DNA from 3 places in the Pseudomonas sp. TE12508 genome. Region 2 is predicted to be linked to each of the others. Evidence: predicted binding sites of a transcription regulator. Region 2 holds the regulator's gene; each other region holds the start of a gene.

Region 1 (4,480 bases), on a different contig from region 2:
ATGCTCTAACGCCCTGCGCGAACCAGAACAGAGCACTGCGGCTCGGAAATTCTCGCGACTGGTGCGTTGATCGCCTTTTGTGCCTTCGCAGCCCTATGGCCATCGAATGGAACCCCTCCCACTGCTTGAGCGACAGGCTGACAAGTTGTCGATGGCACGGCTGGCAAACAACTTGCTTAGGTCTGATCAGGCTTGAGCCATCAACGACGATGGCTTCGCAAACACCACGGACAACGGCGTCCGCTCCCCTGCGCATTGCGACAGGTGGGCGTGCGCCGTTTTTGCTTTCACCCCGGCATAAAAGGAAATCCTCATGCCTGCTCAAGGAATGCTCCCCCCGGGTCATGCCATCGCGCCTGCGTACAGCGGTGTCGGCAAGTCACGCCCTGCTGGCATTGCATTGCGGTCATTGTTCGACCCTGGCATGGCCCTGCTTGAACGCAGCAGGATCGGCCTCTGGTTACCACTCGGATTGGCCCTCGGGGCCTGCGGTCTCGCACTGGCCGAACAGCCAGCAAGCGCACTGACCCTGTTACCTGGCGTCCTCTATCTGGGGTGCGCGTGGCATCTTCGTGAGCGTCATCAACGCCATCTACAGATATTCTGGGACACTGAACTTGCACAACTGCTGCGCAGCTCCCGGGATGCCGACCCAGCGACGCTACTGGTGGCCGCCAGCATGCAACTGCGCAACAACGAACGCTTGCGCAGCGAAGTACAGTTCGCCAGTCGTGCGCTGGAGCAAATGTCTCAACAGGCCCGCGACCAAGGTGAGGAACAGAGCCAACGAATCGCCATGATCGCCGCCGCCAGCGAGCAAATCGATCAGACCTTACACAGCATCGATGCCTTGGCCCAAGGCGCGCTGGCAGCCTTCGCCAACGCCCATGCCATGAGCGAAACCGGTTGTCTGGAAGCGCGCTCAGTGGGTGACAGCATGCGCGCCATTCAGCACAGCCTGGGCAATACCGCACACGCCGTGGAAGCATTGCTGCAGCGCACTAGCGCAGTAGAAAGCACCGTCAATAGCATTCAGGCACTGGCCAAACAGACCCAGTTATTGGCACTCAATGCCTCCATCGAAGCGGCCCGTGCCGGCGAGCACGGTCGCGGTTTCGCCGTGGTCGCCGATGAGGTCCGCAGCCTGGCCCAAGCCACGGACCGGGCTACCCATGAAATCACCACAGCCGCGACGGCGATCGCCATGGCCGTGCGCCAAGTGGATGGCGAGGTCAAGGAACACCGCGACCTGCTGGCAGCCGGTAGCCAACAGAGCGAGCAACTCGCCGCCAACCTAGACGACCTGGCTCAACATAGTCAGATCAATCTGCAACACCTCGGCGCCATGCAACAGGCGCTCAGCGAGCATCAGCATGCCAATCATGCCCTCAGCGAACAGTTGCAACAGGTCAATGCCGCGGTGCAAGAGCAGAGTACGCGGACCCATGCGCTGCACGACCTGACCCATTATCTCAACCAGCTCACCGTCGGAAACCGCCCATGAACCTACAATTCGCCGCCGCACTCGATGGTGGGCAATCCCGACGAACCCGTCTGCCACAAAACGACGCAGGACTCAGACAGATGCTTTTGCTGGGTCTCGACCTGTTGCAAGGTCTGCAGCAGCATCGCGGTCTCGGCGGACAGACCACCCGCGAGGCACAGCAACGTTGCCAGGCACTGGGTCATTCGCTCGACCAACGCTGGAAAGAATGGCCGTATAGCGCACAGTGCCAGGCATGGAACGCATTACGCCGCGAGCCAGCGGATTTCGAGGGCCATTGCCGGTTGCTGCAAGACCTGCTCGGCGCCATCCAGAACCTAGAACTGCGGCGCTGCGCGCTTAATTTGCAGCCCCCGAGCATCGCCGAGCGCTGTTGGGAGCTGGAAGACCTGGGGCGGCTGCGCGGCCTGTCGGTGCGCGCCGCCGCCCATCAGAGTTGCCCACTGCAAATGCTTGTTCAATTGCAGTACCTGCACGAGCGCTTGCTCAGGCATGCCCCCCGCTCGCTGCACAACGCGCTCGAACGACTGCAACGCTGCCTGATCGGTACAACGACAGTGTCCATCTCCCCGGCGGAGTGCTACGCCCTGCTCACCCCATTGCTCGACGAACGCCTCGACGCCATCCGCCGGGATCTGGGCTAAGGCTTACCTCCATTCGACTACGCAGCGGTGCGCAGGAGAGCTGTTTTAGTTCACCTCGCACCCAAGCTGCCCAAAAAGCGATCAGTGCTTCGCTCTCCCCCGGCTCTACGCCCCCTTCGATATCTTTTTAGAAAACATCACAAAACCACTTCAAGCCTTTGTACCAATTGATTTTTTTCGCATAAAAAAACTCGGACATAAACTTGGCAAGCCCTTTGCTATTGCTGTCTTACAGACTCATGCGGCACGCCAATGGCGGCGTGCTGCACTTTCCGGACAACGGCGTCCGTCAGGTCCCTCTATCGAGGGTGCCTGGCGCACGCCGTTTTTGTTTGCCCCTAAAAAAAGGATGTGGTTATGACTGATGAGCGTGACTCGCAACATCCGGTACACCCCGGCCGGCGCACCTTCCTGAAGCAATCCCTGGTGGCGGCAGGCACTGTCGCCGGAATCGCCGCCCTCGATGTTGTCGCGCCGGGCTTTCTGCGCAGCGCGGTCTGGGCCGCCGGCAGCGACGCGCCGGAGAAAGCTGCACTGAAGGTCGGGTTCATTCCCCTTACCGACTGCGCATCAGTCGTGGTGGCGGCAACCCAGGGTTTCGGCGAAAAATACGGCCTCACCATCACCCCGAGCAAAGAGGCGTCCTGGGCCGGCGTGCGCGACAAACTGCTCAACGGCGAACTGGATGCTGCCCATGTGCTCTACGGCCTGATCTATGGCGTGCAACTGGGCATCGGCGGGCCGCAGAGAGATATGGCCATGCTCATGGGACTGAACCAGAACGGCCAGGCGATCACCCTCTCCAAACAGCTGCAGCAAGCGGGCGTGACCAATGGCGAGCAACTGGCCGCCAAGGTCAAGCAAGGTGGCACGCCACTGACCTTCGCCCAGACGTTCCCCACCGGCACCCATGCCATGTGGCTCAATTACTGGCTCGCCAGCCTCGGCATCAACCCGCTGACCGATGTGAAGACCATCGTGGTGCCACCGCCACAGATGGTCGCCAACATGCGCGTGGGCAACATGGACGGTTTCTGTGTCGGCGAGCCCTGGGGCGCCCGGGCGATCGCCGACAACATCGGCTTCACCGCCCTTACCACCCAGAAACTCTGGCCCGATCACCCGGAGAAAATCCTTGGCACCACCCGTGCCTTCGTCGAGCAATACCCCAACACCGCCCGGGCGCTGACCATGGCGGTGCTCGACGCCAGCCGGTTCATCGAGGCCAGCGTAGAGAACAAAAAAAGCACCGCCCAACTGATCGCCGGCAAGGCCTACGTGAATGCGCCCGTCGAAGTGATCGAACAACGCTTCCTCGGCCACTACGACGACGGGTTAGGTAAGCAATGGACGGACGAGCATGCGATGTCCTTCTGCAAGGATGGCAGCGTCAACTATCCCTACCTGTCGGACGGTATGTGGTTCCTCACTCAGTTCCGTCGCTGGGGCCTGCTCAAGGAGGATGTGGACTACGCCGGTGTGGCCAAGTCTATCAACCAGACAAAACTCTACGGCGAAGCCGCCAGCCAGCTTGGCCTGACTGTACCGGGCAGTCCGCTGCGCAGTAGCACCCTGATCGACGGCAAGGTCTGGGACGGCTCCAATCCGGCCGCCTATGCCAACTCCTTCACCATCAAAGCCTGACCGGAGTAACCCGCCATGAACGCACCCCTCAAGTTGCCAGCGCCGCCCACCACTACGGCGAGTACCCAGCCAGAGCGTCGCTCTCCCCTCCTGAGCGGGTTGCGTCAACGCGCCAGGGATGGCATTGCCCCAATATTGGGTATCGCCCTGTTTCTCGCCGTCTGGGCGTTTATAGCCGCACGCAGTGAGGGCCTGCCCGGCCCGCTCGCTACTTGGTATTCAGCCCTGGAACTGTTCAGCGCGCCCTTCTACGACAACGGTCCGAACGACATGGGCATCGGGTGGAACGTACTGGCCTCCCTTGGCCGGGTCGGCATCGGCTTCGGCCTCGCCGCCCTGCTCGGTATTCCGCTGGGCTTCGCCATCGGCCGCTTCGCCTTCCTCGGCGGTATGTTCGCGCCAATCATCAGCCTGCTACGTCCGGTCTCGCCGCTGGCGTGGTTGCCGATCGGCCTGTTGGTGTTCAAGGCCGCCGGCCCGGCATCGATCTGGGTGATTTTCATCAGCTCGATCTGGCCGATCATTCTCAACACCGCCGCGGGGGTCGCCAGCGTGCCGCAGGACTATCTGAACGTCGCGCGGGTGCTCAAGCTCAGCGAGTGGAAGGTGTTCACCCACATCCTGTTTCCTTCGGTGCTGCCACATCTGATGACCGGTATTCGCCTGTCCATCGGCGTGGCGTGGCTGG
Region 2 (4,480 bases):
CGCCAAGGTCATCGATAAGGACAACAACGTCACCCAAGGCGAGAAAATCGTCTACGACACGGTCAAAAAGCTTGCGAGCGCCGGTCGCGCCACGGGTAACAAGGTCACCGAGGCACGCCCTCGCATCGACATGGTGATCCAGCCGAAGAAGAAAACCGACGAGCAAAAGGCCCAGTAATGGCAACTCTGAAAGCTCAGCATCTGGCCAAGAGCTACAAGAGCCGTCAGGTCGTGCGCGACGTCAGCCTGTCCATCGACAGCGGTCAGATCGTCGGCCTGCTTGGCCCTAACGGCGCCGGTAAAACCACCTGTTTCTATATGATTGTCGGCCTGGTACAGGCCGATCAAGGCCGCGTACTGATCGACGACCTGGACGTCAGCCACCAGCCGATGCACGGTCGTGCGAAGGCGGGCATCGGCTATCTTCCGCAAGAAGCGTCGATCTTCCGCAAACTGTCGGTGGCCGACAACATCATGGCCATCCTCGAGACCCGTAAGGAGCTCGATCAGGCCGGTCGTCGCCAAGAGCTGGAAAGCCTGCTGCAGGAATTTCACATCCATCACATCCGCGACAATCTCGGCATGAGCCTGTCCGGTGGTGAACGCCGCCGTGTGGAAATTGCCCGGGCACTGGCTACAAACCCGAAATTCATCCTCCTCGACGAACCCTTCGCCGGCGTGGACCCGATTTCGGTGGGCGACATCAAGCAGATCATCCATCACCTCAAGGCTAAAGGCATTGGCGTGTTGATCACGGACCACAACGTTCGTGAGACCCTGGATATCTGCGAAACCGCCTACATCGTCAACGATGGCCAACTGATTGCTGAAGGTGACTCCGCCACCATCCTCGCCAATGAACTGGTCAAGGAAGTGTATCTGGGCCACGAGTTCCGCCTGTAAGCACCTGAGGTGCCCGGGTCGCCGAGGGAGCGCTCGCTTCAATAAAAAATCAATAACTTTTTATTGTTACAGCGCTCTAGGCAAACACTTCAGTTTCGGGCATATAATTTGCTTATGTTTGGCGCTTCGGCGCCCTGTAGTGGATGGCGCATGTGCGCCGGCGAATAAGGTGTTAAGCCCCTGCCATGAAACCATCGCTAGTCTTGAGAATGGGCCAGCAGCTGACGATGACACCGCAGCTGCAACAGGCCATCCGCCTGCTCCAATTGTCGACCCTGGACCTGCAACAGGAAATCCAGGAGGCTCTGGAGTCCAATCCGATGCTCGAACGCCAGGAAGAAGGCGACGACTTCGATAACGCCGACCCCTTGGCCGATAGCGCCGAACAGAAACCCAACGCCGACATTCAGGAACCCTCCTACCAGGAAACCGCCCCGACGGTGGACAACCTTGAGGAAGGCGACTGGAACGAGCGCATCCCCAACGAATTGCCCGTCGACACAGCCTGGGAGGATGTCTACCAGACCAGCGCCAGCAGCCTGCCGAGCAACGATGACGACGAGTGGGATTTCACCACCCGCACATCGGTCGGTGAAAGCCTGCAAAGCCATTTGCTCTGGCAACTGAACCTGGCACCGATGTCCGACACCGATCGCCTGATCGCCGTGACCTTGATCGACTGCATCAACAATCAGGGCTACCTGGACGAAACCCTCGAGGAAATCCTCGAAGCGTTCGACCCGGAGCTGGACATCGAACTGGACGAAATCGAAGCCGTCCTGCACCGCATCCAGCAATTCGAACCCGCTGGCATCGGCGCCCGCAACCTCGGTGAATGCCTGCTACTGCAACTGCGCCAGTTGTCCGCCAAGACCCCTTGGCTGGCCGAAGCCAAGCGCCTGGTCACCGATTACATCGACCTGCTCGGCAGCCGCGATTACAGCCAGCTGATGCGCCGCATGAAGCTCAAGGAAGATGAGCTGCGCCAGGTCATCGAATTGGTCCAGAGCCTCAATCCACGCCCGGGCTCACAAATCGAGTCCACCGAAGCCGAATACGTCGTTCCCGACGTGATCGTGCGCAAGGACAACGAGCGCTGGCTGGTGGAGCTGAACCAGGAATCGGTGCCACGCCTGCGGGTCAATGCCCAATATGCCGGTTTCGTGCGCCGCGCCGATACCAGCGCTGACAACACCTTCATGCGTAATCAGCTGCAGGAGGCTCGCTGGTTCATCAAGAGCCTGCAAAGCCGCAATGAAACCCTGATGAAAGTCGCCACCCAGATCGTCGAGCATCAACGCGGCTTTCTCGAATACGGTGACGAAGCCATGAAGCCGTTGGTGCTGCATGACATTGCCGAAGCAGTCGGCATGCATGAATCGACGATTTCACGGGTGACCACGCAAAAATTCATGCATACCCCACGGGGCATCTATGAACTGAAATACTTTTTTTCCAGCCACGTCAGTACCTCTGAAGGCGGTGAATGCTCGTCCACGGCGATCCGCGCGATCATCAAAAAACTGGTTGCCGCGGAAAATCAGAAAAAGCCGTTGAGTGACAGCAAGATCGCTGGTTTACTGGAGGCACAAGGCATTCAGGTAGCCCGTCGCACCGTCGCCAAGTACCGCGAATCCCTGGGGATCGCGCCTTCCAGCGAACGGAAGCGGTTGATGTAGCCGCCGGGCTCGCCACAGCGTTCCAGTGGCAGGCATTTCTGCCTGCCGCTTTATGCACTGGCAACGAAGGAGAAGCTGTATGCAAGTCAACATCAGTGGACACCAACTGGAAGTGACCGAACCCCTGCGCACCTACATCGGCGAAAAACTCGACCGATTAGAGAGGCATTTCGACAAGATCACTAATGTGCAAGTCACGATGAACGTCGAAAAACTGCTGCAGAAGATCGAAGCCACGCTGCATATTCCCGGCGGAGAAGTGGTCGCCAATGCCGAGCATACGGACATGTATGCCGCCATCGACCTGCTGACCGACAAGCTGGATCGCCAACTTAAAAAGCATAAGGAAAAGACCCAGAGCCTCCTCCAGGGCGCGACCGGTCGTTAACACCCCCAATCCATGATCCGACTAGAAACCATCCTGACCCCCGGCCGTTCCCAAGTGAACGCGCCGGGTGGCAGTAAAAAGAAAGCCCTCGAGCAAATTGCCAACCTTATCCACCGCGAAGTACCGGATCTGGAAATGCAGGACGTCTTCGAGGCCTTGATTGCCCGTGAGAAACTCGGTTCTACCGGTTTCGGCAACGGCATCGCCATCCCCCACTGCCGGCTCAAAGGCTGCACCTCGCCAATCAGTGCGCTGCTGCACCTGGAAGCCCCTATCGATTTCGATGCCATCGACGGTGCCCCGGTTGACCTGCTGTTTGTGCTGCTGGTCCCGGAAGCCGCCACCGATGCACACCTGGAATTGCTGCGCCAGATTGCCAGCATGCTGGATCGCAAGGAAGTGCGTGAAAAACTGCGCAGCGCCCCGAGCAACCAAGCCTTGTATCAGGTTGTCCTGGACGAGCAGAACGGTCACTAATCATGCGCCTGATCATCGTCAGTGGCCGCTCCGGCTCAGGTAAAAGTACCGCCCTCGATGTGCTCGAGGACAACGGCTACTACTGCATCGACAACCTGCCTGCCGGCTTGCTGCCGGAACTGGCCGAACGCGCGCTGATTCACACCGAACTGGCACAACCGCTGGTGGCCGTGTCCATCGATGCACGCAACTTGCCAAGCCACCTGTCACGGTTCCCCGAATTGCTGGAGGAGGTCCGCAGCCGGCATATCCAGTGCGATGTGCTGTATCTGGACGCTGACGAAGAAACCTTGCTCAAGCGCTTTTCGGAAACTCGCCGTCGTCACCCGTTGAGCAGCGCCAATCGTTCGCTGGCGGAGGCGATCCAGGATGAAACCAATCTGCTGGGGCCTATCGCCGATCTGGCTGACCTCAAGGTCAACACCACCAATCTGAACCTGTATCAGCTACGCGATACCATCAAGCTGCGCCTGCTGAATCAGCCGGAGCCCGGCACTGCGTTCCTGGTGGAATCTTTCGGGTTCAAGCGTGGCATGCCGGTGGACGCCGATCTGGTGTTCGACGTGCGCTGCCTGCCCAACCCTTACTGGAAGCCGGAGCTACGGGCACAGTCCGGGCTCGATCAACCGGTGGCCGAGTACCTGGCGGCACAGCCGGACGTAGAAGAGATGTTCCAGGACATTTCCTCATACTTGCTCAAGTGGCTACCCCGCTTTGCCGCCAGCAATCGCGCCTATGTCACCATTGCCATTGGCTGCACTGGCGGGCATCACCGCTCTGTCTACCTGACCGAACGTCTGGGTCAGGTCCTGCAAAAAACCCTGAAGAACGTCCAGGTCCGCCACCGCGACCTCAGCTAAAGGATTCACATCGCGATGCCTGCTCTGGAAATCGAAATCATCAACAAGCTGGGCCTGCATGCCCGCGCGTCTGCAAAATTCGTTGGGGTAGCGGGTCAGTATCCTTGCCAGATCAGGGTTGGCCGTACACCGGAATCAATGATCGACGGCAAAAGCATCATGGCCATGATGAT
Region 3 (4,480 bases), on a different contig from region 2:
TCGATGCGCTTGCGCTCGGCCAGTTGCTGGTCGCGAGCGTGCAGTTGCGCGCGCAGGGCCTGGTCGCTTTCAAAGCGCGCCATGGCCACGTCGAGAATCGGCTGCAAGCGTTGTGCGTGAATGCCTTCGACGATGTAGGCACTGACGCCGGACTTGATTGCGCGGCGCATCACGTCGGGGTCGTGCTCGTCGGTGAACATCACAATCGGCCGTGGTTGGTCACGGGTCACCAGCACCACTTGCTCCATCACATCGCGGCTCGGTGACTCGGTATCGATCAGGATCACGTCCGGACGCACCGTTTCGACGCGCGCGGGCAGGTCAATGGTCAGGCCGGACTCGTCGATGACCTCGAACCCGGCTTCGGTCAGAGCCGCCTTCAGGCGCCCGACTTTTTTCGCTGTGTCATTGATCAGCAGGATACGCAACATATTCGCAGGCTCCTGTCAGCGGCTGGCGAGAAGGGGAGCGCTGTCGCTCATGGCGTGCAGCGTGAAGCTGCGGGCATAGCCGGCCGGGTCCGAGCCGTCCCAGACTTTGCCGTCGATCAATTGACTGTTGCGCATTTCCTGGCTCCGGGCGGGCACGCCGACAGCGGTGGCGGCCTCACGGTATAAGTCTAGTTGCTGGACCTGACGGGCCACGCCGAGGTAATCCGGGTCGTCACGCAACAACCCCCAGCGACGGAACTGGGTCATGAACCACATACCGTCGGACAAATACGGAAAATTGACCTCGCCACCAACGTGAAAACGCATGGCGTGCGGGTCTTGCCAGCGATTACCCAGGCCGTCGGCGTAGTCACCGAGCAACCGTGGTTCGATGCAGTCGAGCGGAGCATCCAGATACTCAGGCGCACTCAACAGTTGCGCGGTGCTGCGGCGATTTTCGTGGCTGGCTTCGATGAATCGGCTGGCTTCGAGGATCGCCATCACCAATGCCCGTGCGGTGTTGGGGTATTGCTCGACAAAGGCGCGGGTGCAGCCGAGGACTTTTTCCGGGTGATCGGGCCACAGGGTCTGGCTGGTGGCCATCGTAAACCCGAGATTCTGCTGCACCGCACTGGCCGCCCACGGCTCGCCGACGCAGAAACCGTCGATGCGCCCGGCTTGCAGGTGCGCGACCATTTGCGGCGGCGGTACCACCACACTGTCGACATCCTGCAACGGATGAATGCCCTGGCTCGCGAGCCAGTAATACAGCCACATGGCGTGGGTGCCCGTGGGAAAAGTCTGAGCGAAGGTCAGTTTTGGGCGACTTTGGTGCACGTGCCGGTCCAGTGCTTCAGGACTGGTCACGCCCAAGGCCTGCAAGCCGTGGGAAAGGTTGATGCTTTGGCCGTTCTGGTTCAGGCCCATGAGCACGGCCATGTCGGTGGAGGCTACGCCGCCGATGCCCAGGTGCACGGCGTAGATCAGGCCGTACAGGCTGTGGGCGGCGTCGAGTTCGCCGCTGACCAGTTTGTCTCGCAGGTTGGCCCAGGACGACTGGCGCTTGAGGTTCAGGGTAAGGCCGTAGGGTTGGGCGAAGCCCTGGGTGGCGGCGACCACCACTGAGGCGCAGTCGCTCAGGGCCATGAAGCCGAGGTTGATTTCAGTCTTTTCCGGGGCATCGCTGCCGTTGACCCAGGCCAGTGGGCCGGCTGATGGTTCGTTCATCGATTTCGCACCTTCCAAAAAAAAGCGTCGTCCCAAGGCCTTTGCGTGGGCAAAGCCGGGTGACGACGCCATTGTCCTTCCACTCATCCCGCCGTTGGCATGAGTGCTGATGCCTGTGATTGGTGCAAGGCATATGCCATCGCCGGCTGATTTTGTTGCGCGCCTCGCCTGTGGACCCGATGCACGGCTATAATCGCCGCCTCTCATCGCCAACCGAGTCAAGCCTGCCCATGTACACCCTGGCCCGTCAGCTGCTGTTCAAACTTTCCCCGGAAACCTCCCACGATCTGTCCCTGGACCTGATCGGCGCGGGCGGGCGTTTGGGCCTTAACGGCTTGCTGTGCAAGGCACCGGCGAAACTGCCGGTAACGGTCATGGGCCTGGAGTTCCCGAACCCGGTGGGTTTGGCGGCCGGTCTGGACAAGAACGGCGCGGCGATCGATGGTTTTGCCCAATTGGGTTTCGGTTTCGTCGAAATCGGCACCATCACGCCGCGTCCGCAACCGGGTAATCCGAAACCGCGGATTTTCCGCTTGCCGGACGCCGAGGCGATCATCAACCGCATGGGTTTCAATAACCTCGGCGTCGATCACTTGCTCGCTCGCGTCGCGGCGGCCAAGTACAAGGGCGTACTGGGCATCAACATCGGCAAGAATTTCGATACGCCGGTTGAGCGTGCGGTCGATGACTACCTGATCTGCCTGGACAAGGTCTATGCCCACGCCAGCTACGTGACGGTCAACGTCAGTTCGCCGAACACCCCGGGCCTGCGCAGCCTGCAATTCGGTGATTCGCTCAAGCAATTGCTCGCCGACCTGGCCACCCGCCGGGCGGAGCTGGCCCTGCGCCACGGCAAGCATGTACCGCTGGCGATCAAGATCGCGCCGGACATGACTGATGAAGAAACCATTCAAGTCGCTCAAGCGTTGATCGAAACCGGGATGGACGCGGTGATTGCCACCAACACCACCCTGAGCCGCGTTGGCGTCGAAGGCATGGAGCATGGTGACGAGGCGGGCGGGTTGTCCGGCGCGCCGGTTCGCGACAAGAGCACTCACACCGTTAAAGTGCTGGCGGCGGAATTGGCCGGTCGTCTGCCGATCATCGCCGTAGGCGGCATCACTGAAGGCAAGCACGCGGCTGAGAAAATTGCCGCGGGTGCGAGCCTGGTGCAGATTTACTCTGGCTTTATCTATAAAGGCCCGGCGCTGATTCGTGAATCGGTGGATGCCATCGCCGCGCTGCGCTAAATCCCTGGGTAGGAGACTTGTGGCGAGGGCTTTTGTGGCGAGGGGGCTTGCCCCCGTTCGGCTGCGAAGCAGTCGTAAACCCTGTGTCCGTGTTCTCGCTGATTCACCGCGTCGTCTGGTTTTGGGGCCGCTTCGCAGCCCAACGGGGGCAAGCCCCCTCGCCACAATTGTTTCTTCGCTGAATTTGGATCAGGCATAAAAAAGGGCTCCTCGAAGGAGCCCCTGGGCCGAAGCCCGCCGTCCGGATGGGACGTGCGTGGTTAAGTCATTACGTAATCAGATTGTCGTGTCGGAGTGTGTGCCCTGTATTAGCCGACGGCGTGAAGTTCGTTGAGTCTGTGGATTCCCGCAGTGCCGGTCATACCGTCCCAGTTGTCGCCGCGTCCTTCTCGCCAGCCATTGATCCAGGCTTGGCGTACCGACGGTAGAGTAAAAGGGCAAAGCTCACGGGATTTACCACCAACGCCATATTGATATCCGCGCAAAAATGCTCTTTCCAACGGATCACGCTTAAGTCTTCTCATAGGGTGTTGCCCTCACTTGTTGACTGTATTTATCGCGTCGACCTCAATCGAGGTCAGGCAGAAAAATTCTGCCGTTGGTGGCTCGCTGCCGGCGTCGCGAGCCAAGGTGTTGACGCCGTTGCGACGTCAACCTGAGTTGAGTTCTAACCAATGCGTCACATCGAGGGAATGATCGTTTTGTCATAAGAACGTAACCATAAAGATGCTATGGCCATAAGTAACACGATATTTGTCCCGTGTTTGTTGGCCAAACCCCGGTATGATCGGCCCTGCGCGGGATGAGAGGGTTGAGGCCTTTAACGAGAATGACACCCGTTCACTTGGGGACTATTCGACGAAGGGTCGACTTATGACATTTTGTTGCATCAACTTTTTTATCTGCCCTGGCATCTAAGCTCTTTTAACCCGAGCAGTCAGGGTGGGACGGCACACCTTCGTGCCACGCGGGCGTTCTGTTAGAAAAACGCCTGATTGAAAACCGGATCGGCAATGCGTTGCCGGTTCACTTAGCTAAAGGCTCTGGAATTACCATGTCCGATCGTTTCGAACTCTTCCTCACTTGCCCCAAAGGCCTTGAAGGCCTGCTCATCGAGGAAGCCGTCGGGCTTGGCCTTGAGGACGCACGTGAGCACACCTCGGCTGTGCGCGGCATGGCCACCATGGAAACCGCCTATCGCCTGTGCCTGTGGTCGCGTCTGGCGAACCGGGTGCTGCTGGTGCTCAAGCGCTTCCCGATGAAGGACGCCGAAGACCTCTACCACGGCGTGCTGGATATCGAGTGGCAAGACCACATGCTCAACGATGGCACCCTGGCCGTCGAATTCAGCGGTCACGGTTCGGGCATTGATAACACGCACTTCGGCGCCTTGAAGGTCAAGGATGCGATCGTCGATAAACTGCGCACCCCCCAGGGCGATCGTCCGTCCATCGACAAGCTCAACCCGGACCTGCGCATTCACCTGCGCCTGGACCGTGGCGAAGCGATTTTGTCTCTCGACCTTTCCGGCCATAGCTTGCACCAGCGCGGTTACCGCTTGCAGCAGGGCGC

The links. The regulator sigma-54, encoded in region 2, starts transcription at its own class of promoters, with help from an activator protein. The targets are predictions, from matches to a motif close to ANTGGCATNNANNTTGCTNT.
Region 1: a site for sigma-54 is predicted at 2,351-2,370, ahead of ACZ9IM_RS17400 (CmpA/NrtA family ABC transporter substrate-binding protein). Genes of this name have one in related genera too.
Region 3: a site for sigma-54 is predicted at 1,780-1,799, ahead of ACZ9IM_RS03860 (CmpA/NrtA family ABC transporter substrate-binding protein). Genes of this name have one in related genera too.

Annotation. Positions count from the first base shown of each region.
Region 1 covers NZ_JBWCCN010000012.1:43,510-47,989, reverse strand. The annotation lists gene ACZ9IM_RS17410 (methyl-accepting chemotaxis protein) at 314-1,504, shown strand; gene ACZ9IM_RS17405 (hypothetical protein) at 1,501-2,148, shown strand; gene ACZ9IM_RS17400 (CmpA/NrtA family ABC transporter substrate-binding protein) at 2,506-3,792, shown strand; gene ntrB (nitrate ABC transporter permease) at 3,808-4,480, shown strand, end outside.
Region 2 covers NZ_JBWCCN010000005.1:130,077-134,556, forward strand. The annotation lists gene lptA (lipopolysaccharide transport periplasmic protein LptA) at 1-178, shown strand, start outside; gene lptB (LPS export ABC transporter ATP-binding protein) at 178-903, shown strand; gene ACZ9IM_RS08555 (RNA polymerase factor sigma-54) at 1,089-2,582, shown strand; gene hpf (ribosome hibernation-promoting factor, HPF/YfiA family) at 2,662-2,970, shown strand; gene ptsN (PTS IIA-like nitrogen regulatory protein PtsN) at 2,983-3,447, shown strand; gene rapZ (RNase adapter RapZ) at 3,450-4,307, shown strand; gene ACZ9IM_RS08575 (HPr family phosphocarrier protein) at 4,323-4,480, shown strand, end outside.
Region 3 covers NZ_JBWCCN010000002.1:336,901-341,380, forward strand. The annotation lists gene ACZ9IM_RS03855 (ANTAR domain-containing response regulator) at 1-431, opposite strand, end outside; gene ACZ9IM_RS03860 (CmpA/NrtA family ABC transporter substrate-binding protein) at 447-1,658, opposite strand; gene ACZ9IM_RS03865 (quinone-dependent dihydroorotate dehydrogenase) at 1,889-2,908, shown strand; gene rmf (ribosome modulation factor) at 3,217-3,432, opposite strand; gene rlmKL (bifunctional 23S rRNA (guanine(2069)-N(7))-methyltransferase RlmK/23S rRNA (guanine(2445)-N(2))-methyltransferase RlmL) at 3,963-4,480, shown strand, end outside.